Regions from separate parts of the Lactobacillus sp. WILCCON 0149 genome, predicted to be linked through region 2. Evidence: riboswitches for the same ligand, from Rfam matches in the RefSeq annotation. Region 2 holds a riboswitch; the other holds the start of a gene.
What was found. Region 2 has a riboswitch for lysine ahead of ACYVUV_RS10035 (ABC transporter substrate-binding protein/permease). Riboswitches for the same ligand answer to the same signal wherever they lie in the genome.
Positions count from the first base shown of each region.

Region 1 (4,207 bases), 1.0 Mb from region 2:
CATGGCTGGTGCTGTTTCGACATATTCAACTCCGTCAGCCTGCTCCATGTAATTAATGAAGTTTCTCGTCAATTCCGGGTTGTTTTCAACCGGCCAGTAGCCGCCTTGGTTGAGTTCCAGCTTGACTTTGACGCCAAAGCTCAGCTCAATTCCCTGGCAGACTTCAGCCAGTCTTTTGTCGATCAGTTCGATCATACTCTGGGTTAGGCCCCGGATCGTGCCTTCAATTCTGGCTGAATCCGCGATTACGTTTCTGATCTTGCCGGCAGTAACCTTGCCCAAAGTAATAACTCCGCTTTGAATCGGGTCGATATTTCTGGAAATGATAGTCTGAACCTGCATGATCAAGGCAGCTGCCGCGACAACCGCGTCATTTGACAGCTGCGGGAAGGCAGCGTGCCCGCCTTTGCCTTGAATATCGATGTTGACTTCAGTCGTCCCGGCAAACAAGGTGCCATTCCGGCAGCCAATCGCTCCAGCTGGCAGGCTTGGATTGTCGTGCAGGCCGTAGAATTCATCAACATGCCACTTGCCAGTGAAAAGTCCCAGCTGGTAGGCCTTCATGCCGCCGCTCTCGCTCTCTTCAGCCGGCTGGAAGAAGAAAAGGAGGTTGTCAGTTGGCTGATGCTCACTAAAATAGCTAAGGATGCCCAAGGCCACAGTCATGTGGATGTCGTGTCCGCAGGCATGCATTACGCCCGGATGTCTGGAAGCAAATGGCAGGCCGGTTGCCTCAGTTACCGGCAGAGCGTCAATATCAGCCCGGTAACCAATGGTCCGTTTGGCCTTTGACCCCTTGACCAGAACCAGGAGAGCGGTTGGCAATTCAGCCGGCTCTTTGATTTCCAGGTAGTCTTGCTTCATCTGCTTGATCACATCCAAGAGATAAGCGTGGGTTTGATATTCTTCTAAGGCCAATTCCGGGATCTGGTGGAGCTGGCGCCGGATTTGAAGCAACTCGGCTTCGGTCAATACTGCCATATAAAAACTTCCTTAATGTGGACTAACTTCTGTTTGCTTGGACTAATCGATTCTTTTTCTTTACAGCTTGCGCAGGTCTTCTTCCAGACCAGTCTTGCTTTCAGTCTTGGCATCGACTTCCTTGATTACCTTGGCAGGAACACCGGCAACAACCGTGTGCGGAGCCACGTCCTTGGTTACGACCGCACCGGCTGCGACAACCGCGCCTTCACCAACGTGAACGCCTTCCAAAACAACTGCGTTGGCACCGATCAAAACATCATCGTCGACGCGGACTGGCAAGGCTGAAGCTGGTTCAACCACACCAGCTAAGACCGTACCGGCACCGATGTGGCAATTCTTGCCAACGATGGCCCGGCCGCCTAAGATTGCCCCCATGTCGATCATGGAGCCGGCACCGATTTCCGCGCCGATGTTGATCACGGCTCCCATCATGATAACCGCATTGTCACCAATCAAGACTTGGTCACGGATGATAGCGCCTGGTTCAATCCGGGCATTGATTTCCTTGAGATCCAGCAAAGGAACAGCGGAATTGCGGGCAGTGTTTTCCACACGGACTGATTCAAAGTCAGCTTCATGTTCTGCCAAAAATGGCTTAAGAACTTGCCAGTCACCGAAAACTACCCCAGCTTGACCGCTGACAAAAGGATCCGTGCCTTCCGGGAAAGTGACCTGGTCCAGATTTGCTCCTCTCAAGTAAACCTTGACTGGGGTCTTCTTTGGTGCTGAACCAATGTAATTGATAATGCTTTGTGCGTCTAATTCTGCCATTGTATCTTTCTCTTTCTAAACTATTCTGTTTCTGTTGATGATTACTTTGAAGAGGCAAAGAAAAAGCTCCAGATCGCCTTAACAATCTGGAGCCCGAAAAATTCAAAATTAAATTTCACGTCAAATTGCAAGCGCAACGCAGGTACCTTCCCTGCGACAGTCCATGGCCTCTTAAGCCATAGCCCAGCCAATCCGCCTTGCCAATGCGGACGCTTCGGCAACCTCCCCTTTCTTGCAAGTTCTTCGCCTGGCGGGCTCTCTTGCTTTACTCTTGTCGGTTGCGCCTCTTCAATTTGTAATCAGTTTATAATACTAGCTTCATCTTGTCAACGGCTTTTTTATCTTTTATTTGCATATTTTTTATTCATAGTCCGCCCGATTCATTGGTATAGCAGTGAATAGGTGCGATTAGCCATGAATTATCGAAATCTTTTTTTGCATTTTCCGGAGAAAAATGGTAAAGTCCATTCTGATTAAACTTAAATTCTGATTAAAAGACTGAATATGAAAGAGAGTAGCAAAATGAAAGTAGTTAAGTTTGGTGGCAGTTCCCTGGCTAGCGGCCCTGCTGTAGAAAATGCTTTAAAGATCATTACCGCTGAAGCTGAAAGACAAGTTGTCGTTACGTCTGCCCCAGGCAAACGCTTTGACGAAGATATCAAGGTCACTGACCTCTTGATCAAGTATGCCCATGAAATCAATCATGGCAGAAACGGACTTGAAGTTGCTGACCGGATCTTCCAACGCTACGTTGAAATTGGCGAATACTTTAACTTGCCAACGGAAGAGCTCTTGCCCTTGAAAGAAATTCTGCTGGATTTGCCAAAGCAGCCATATCCAAACAAGAACTACCTGCAAGCGGCCTTTAAGGCGCACGGCGAACGGTTAAATGCCAAGTTGATCGCCAAGATTCTGCAAAGCCAGGGAGTAAAGGCCCGCTACGTCGACCCTAAAGAAGCAGGGATCATCGTCACCGGGAGTCCAAATAACGCCTCTGTCAACCCAGAAAGCTACCAGCTCTTGGACAACTTTGCCTATGATGCTGATGAAAAGCTGATTTTCCCAGGCTTTTACGGCTATACTCTGGCCGGTCACATCGCCACTTTTTCAAGAGGCGGTTCAGACATTACCGGTGCTATTTTGGCCAGAGGCTTCCATGCCGACCTATATGAAAACTTTACTGATGTCGACGCTATTTTCTCAGCTAACCCTAAGGTGGTTGACCAGCCTCAGCCGATTCACACGATGACCTACCGGGAAATGCGGGAACTGTCTTACGCTGGCTTCTCTGTCTTTCACGATGAAGCCTTGATCCCGGCTATTCAAGGGCAGATTCCAATCAACGTCAAGAACACCCAGCACCCGGAAAAGCGCGGAACCATGATCGTGCCGGAAAAAGGCTTCAAGCCGGAAACCATCATTACCGGGATCGCCAGCGGCAAGCACTTTGGTGCTCTTTACCTGCACAAGTACCTGCTCAACAAGGAAGTTGGCTTTACCCTCCGCATTCTGCAGATCTTAAGCAAGCACAAGCTTTCCTACGAACACATGCCAACTGGGATTGACGACCTGACGATCATCTTTGACAAGGACGCCTTAAACGATGAGCTCATCGATCAAGTCTGCAACGAAATTCAAAATGAAGTCAACCCAGACCACCTGGAATGGATCAGCGACTACGCGATCATCATGCTGGTCGGTGAAGGCATGCGGGACCGGATCGGGGTCATGCGGGACATCGCCACTCCAGTATCTAGAGAAGGCATTTCTCTCCGGATGGTCAACCAAGGGGCTTCCGAAATTTCCATCATGCTGGGTACGGCAGCTAAAGATGCCGACCAGGCAGTAGCTGCGATTTACGACTACTTTTTCAAGCAAGAAGCACAAGGAGAATAAAATGACTAAATTATTGAAAGTCCACGGGTCACAGAATTCCTTCTTCATTCTGGACCAGACTGAACTGGAAAATCCGCTGACTGACAGTGAACTGCGGCAATTGACCAAGACCCTTACTAGCCATAAGAGCGGCCTGCTTGGCGGAGCCGATGGCATCCTGTCAGTTGAAGAATCAAGTCACTCTGGCGTTTTAGGCAAAATGCGGGTAATCAATGCTGACGGCAGTGAAGCTTCAATGTGCGGCAACGGCCTTAGAACTGTTGCCCGCTACCTGCACGAAAAGACCGGGGAAAGCCAGTTTAAGGTGGAAACCATGTACGCAGACCTGGCCGTCCGGCAAGCCGAAGACTTTGCGGCAGGCGTGCCGGCTTTCGGGGTAGAAATCTCCCCTGTCCGCTTTAACAAAGAGGCTTTGCCTTTTGACAATCTGGGCCACGATCGCCTTTTGGACACACTGGTTCCAGAATTGGTTCCAGGCTGGCGTTTTAGCGCTCTGGCCGTGCCTAATCCCCATTTGATTGCTTTTATCAAAGAAGAAGACCTGGAAAGCCCGGTC
Region 1 covers NZ_JBUBHO010000001.1:1,100,303-1,104,509, reverse strand. Annotated here, with positions in the region: gene ACYVUV_RS05195 (N-acetyldiaminopimelate deacetylase) at 1-981, opposite strand, end outside; gene dapD (2,3,4,5-tetrahydropyridine-2,6-dicarboxylate N-acetyltransferase) at 1,042-1,755, opposite strand; lysine riboswitch at 1,876-2,052, opposite strand; gene ACYVUV_RS05185 (aspartate kinase) at 2,278-3,651, shown strand; gene dapF (diaminopimelate epimerase) at 3,653-4,207, shown strand, end outside.
Region 1: it holds a riboswitch for lysine, as region 2 does, so the genes downstream of both, dapD (2,3,4,5-tetrahydropyridine-2,6-dicarboxylate N-acetyltransferase) here and ACYVUV_RS10035 (ABC transporter substrate-binding protein/permease) in region 2, are expected to answer to the same signal.

Region 2 (4,207 bases):
CCGGTAGTGGGGGATGTTGAAGTTTTCATCCAGGATGTTTTGGTCATGGAAAAGAATTTTCCCGCCAGTTGGATCTTCCAGCAAGTTGATGCAGCGGAGCATGGTTGACTTACCGCCACCGGAAGGACCGATGACCGTCATAACCTCGCCCTTGTGGACTTCAAAGGAAATATCCTTCAAAACCTGGTGTTCACCGTAAGCCTTTTGCAGGTGCTGAACATTTAAAATAGTTTCATTGTCCTTGTAATCAGCCATCTTTTACTTGTCTCCTTCCTGCTTGCCGACTTGAACTTGGTTGGCCATCATATTGTAGTTTTCAGGACCTTCGATGTGCTTTTCAATCAAGTTGAAGATCCGGGTGATCGTAAAGGTCAAGAAGAGGTAGATGACCGAGATGACCAGGTAGGTTTGGAAGAACTGGAAGCTCTGGCTGGCAATCGTTGAACCAACGAAGAACAGTTCTGATACTGAAATGATGCTCAATACTGAAGTGTCCTTGATGTTGACGATAAATTCGTTGGTGATTGACGGCAGGCAGTTCCGGATGGCCTGCGGCAGGATGATGTTCCACATTCTCTGGTTGTGGGTCATCCCCAAAGCACTGGCGGCTTCAAACTGCCCCTTCGGCGTGGAGATGATCCCCCCGCGGATGACTTCGGCCAGGTAGGCCCCGGTGTTGATGGAGACGATGATCAAAGCGGCAACCGTTCTGTTCAAGTTGATGTGCCAGAACTGGGCAATCCCGTAGTAGATAACCGCGGCTTGAACCATCATTGGCGTACCGCGGAAGATTTCAACGTAGACTGACAAAAGCCACTTGCAGAAGGCTAAAAGGCCCTTCTTGAACTTGTTCTTTGGCTCTGGAATAGTCCGCACGATCCCGACCAATAAACCGATGAAGAAACCGGCAATGGTACCGATCAAGGAGATCAAGAGAGTCATCCCGATCCCTTCCAGGATCATCTGCCCGTAGTTCTTCAGCATGGAGACCAGCCAGTTTTCCTTCTTGGTGTTGGTCTGCGGCTGCTGCTGAACAGCTTCCTTCATCAGCTTGTTTCTTTCTGAAGTGGAAATGCCGGCCAAAACCTTGTTGACCTGGCTGAGCAGCTGGTCGTTGCCCTTCTTGACCCCGATGGAAACTTCAGCGTCAGAAGAGGAAACCTTGAAGCCCTTCATCTTGGACAGGTTGACCCCGGTGATGTTGGAGTCGACCATCTTGAAGGAGGTCAGTTCCGTGTCTTCAGCCACGTAACCGTCGATCGTACCTGCTTCCAGGGATTCCCGCATGGCGGCGAAGTCCTTGGAGGCTGGCTCACGCGTAGCGCCTGGCAGCTGCTTGATCAGGTCATAGTGCAGAGTCCCTTGCTGGGCGGTCAGCTTGGCCCCCTTGAAGTCAGTCAGGTACTTGGCCTTGGCGTACTTGCTCTGCTTGTTGACGATGACCACGAAGTTGGTGGTCCGGTATGGAGTGGTAAAGTTGATGGCCTTCCGTCTTTCAGCCGTCGGGCTCATCCCGGCAATGATCAAGTCGATCTTGCCACTGGTCAGGGCTGGCAAAAGCCCGTCCCACTGGGTCTTTTCCACGATGACCTTCTTGCCCAGCTTCTTGGCAATGATCTTGGCGATCTTGACGTCGTAACCATTGGCGTAGGAGCTGGTCCCGTCGATCTTGACCGCGCCGTTAGCGGACGTGGTCTGGGTCCAGTTGTATGGAGCGTAGTTGGCTTCCATCCCAATCTTCAAGGTGCCGCTGGCTTGCGCCGGCTGGCTCCAACTGACAGCTAAGACAAGCGTCAGGACCGCCGCCATTAAGGCGCTGATCCAGCTGCTGTGCTTTTTCATCTGAATAAACCTCCGATATGCTTTTTGCAAGTTATGAAATACAATAAAAAGCGGCAAAAAAGCCCCATTGCATGTACAATGAGGCTTGCTTTGTTTCTGTAAAATTCAGTATGAATACCAAAAATTATAGCGCTCCCTAGAAAACTAGGACAGTCTGCAGAATTTTCTCCTGCAGCCCAACCAACAGCGCGCACGACCACCCTGCTGATTTCGGCGATATCCCTTAGTGACAAGGCTCAGCACTGTCAGTGAGCTCCCCTTGCTTTTGTGAACGATCGCGACCTCTATTGTATTGGATAATTTTTTAACTACATTTAGGCTAAATTACTTTTAAGAAAAAGTCAAGAAAAAATTAGCTTTTTGAATTTTTGGCGATTGTCAGCGCTTTTCTTATTCACGCCCAGCCGTGATCTTCCGCCCAGTCCCGCTTCTTCATGCCAGAAACGTAGGGGTTGCCGGCCACGTAATAGCGAAGAGGCGCCTGGGCCCATTCCGGGTCAGCCTGGACGATCCCGATTCTAGGAGAAGCAATGATTTCTTTAGCCACTTTTTTCTCAGTCAAATCAATGGTGAAAGGACTGTCCGCCAAAGGGGCCAGGTCCCATTTTCTTGACTTGATACCCATGGCCTGCATTAATTTGGCTGGTCCGTTGGTCAAAAGGACCCCGTTTTTGCCGCCCCGGTTTTTGGTCATTTCGTCGATGCCCCAGACTGGCTCAATGGCCCGGATCAAGACTCCCTGGGGGTTGCCTTCCTCCTGGCAGGCCACGTCGAAAAAGACGTACTGTCGCTGGGAGTAAATATAGATGGTTCCGCCTGCCCGCCACAGGCCCTCGTTAGCCTGGCTTCTTCTTCCCCCAAAGGAGTGGGCGGCCCGGTCCTTTACCCCCAGGTAGGCTTCGGCTTCAACGATATAGCCGCCGATTTTTTCCCCGCCGGCTTGATAGTAAAAAGGGCGGCCGATCAAGTCCTGGCAGATTTCGCTGGTGGGCCGGCCGGTGAAAAAATTCCTGTAGTCCATTGCTTAATCAATCTTTCTAACTAAAATAAGAAATACAGTAAAAGCTGTAATAAAAAACATCTTTAAGAGAAAGCGTGCGCCTATGCCAACGATCAAAACTGTCCGTATCTATGCCAAAGAGCAGCCAGCCGGCTATCGGATCTTAGTCGACCGGCTCTGGCCTCGAGGGGTCAAAAAGGAAGTCGCCAATTTAGACGAGTGGGAGAAAGAGCTGGCTCCCAGCCGGGAACTGCGGAGCTGGTTCAAGCATGACCCGGACCGGTATCCGGACTTCCGTCAATATTACTTGGAAGAATTAGCGGACAATCCGGAATGGCCGGCTTTCGTGGAACATTTGCAAGAGCTCTTGCAAAAAGAAGATGTCCTCTTTTTGTACGGGGCTAAAGATGAAGAGCACAACCAGGCCATTGTCTTAAAAGAAGCAGCTGAAGCTGCTCTGGCTAAACTTCCTTAAAAACTTCCAAGGCGTCGCCGATCAGCTGCTTGATCCCTTGTGCCGGGATCTCAGTCAGGTTGACGGCCCAAATTTTGGCGTCTTTTGGCGCGTAGCCTAAGAGGCCGGCGAAGGGGTAGACGACGAAGCTGGTGCCGACGATCACGACCAGGTCACTTTGCCGCATTTCCAGGATGGACTGGTTGACATTGTCCGGGTTGATGCCTTCCCCGTAAAGGACGATGCCGGGCCGGATGATGCCGCCGCACTCGTGCTTGTAGCCCTTGGCGTATTCCTCATAGCTGACCTTTTGCTTGCACTTGGAGCAGTAGATGTCGTAGAGGTTGCCATGAAATTCGGTCACGTGCTGGTTGCCGGCCTGCCGGTCCAGGGTGTCGATGTTTTGGGTGATGAGGGCCCCTTTTTCATTGCAGATGGCCGCGATCTTTTGGTGGATCAGGTTCGGCTTGGCGTCCGGGAAGTACATGTTTTGCATGACGAAGTCGTAAAAAAGCTGGGGCCGGTCATAGAGGGTCTCCTCGCTCAAGATGACTTCCGGGGGCTCGCTGACCCCGTTGTAGATGCCAGTTTTGGACCGGTAGTCGGGGATGCCGGAGTGGGTTGACACGCCAGCCCCGGTCAAAAAGACGGGGTGCTTGGCCTTTTTCAAGTCTGCTTTAAATTCAGCAAGTTTTGCTTGGTCCATTTTTTTGCCTCTTTCTTAAGAAAAATCGGCTTAATGCCTTTTGATTCTATTATAAGCGCTTGATTTGCTATAATTAAGCTACTAGTTTCAGAAGATATTATATTTGAGGTGAATCCATGGACACGTTATTTTACTTGGTTGCCGACACCCTGCTGGCGGCCTATGCCGGCTACAGCTGGTACTGCCAGGCTTCGGTGATCATGCG
Region 2 covers NZ_JBUBHO010000001.1:2,145,219-2,149,425, reverse strand. Annotated here, with positions in the region: gene ACYVUV_RS10040 (amino acid ABC transporter ATP-binding protein) at 1-255, opposite strand, end outside; gene ACYVUV_RS10035 (ABC transporter substrate-binding protein/permease) at 259-1,842, opposite strand; lysine riboswitch at 1,962-2,137, opposite strand; gene ACYVUV_RS10030 (DNA-3-methyladenine glycosylase) at 2,237-2,863, opposite strand; gene ACYVUV_RS10025 (DUF488 domain-containing protein) at 2,946-3,317, shown strand; gene ACYVUV_RS10020 (NAD-dependent protein deacylase) at 3,304-4,002, opposite strand; gene ACYVUV_RS10015 (hypothetical protein) at 4,119-4,207, shown strand, end outside.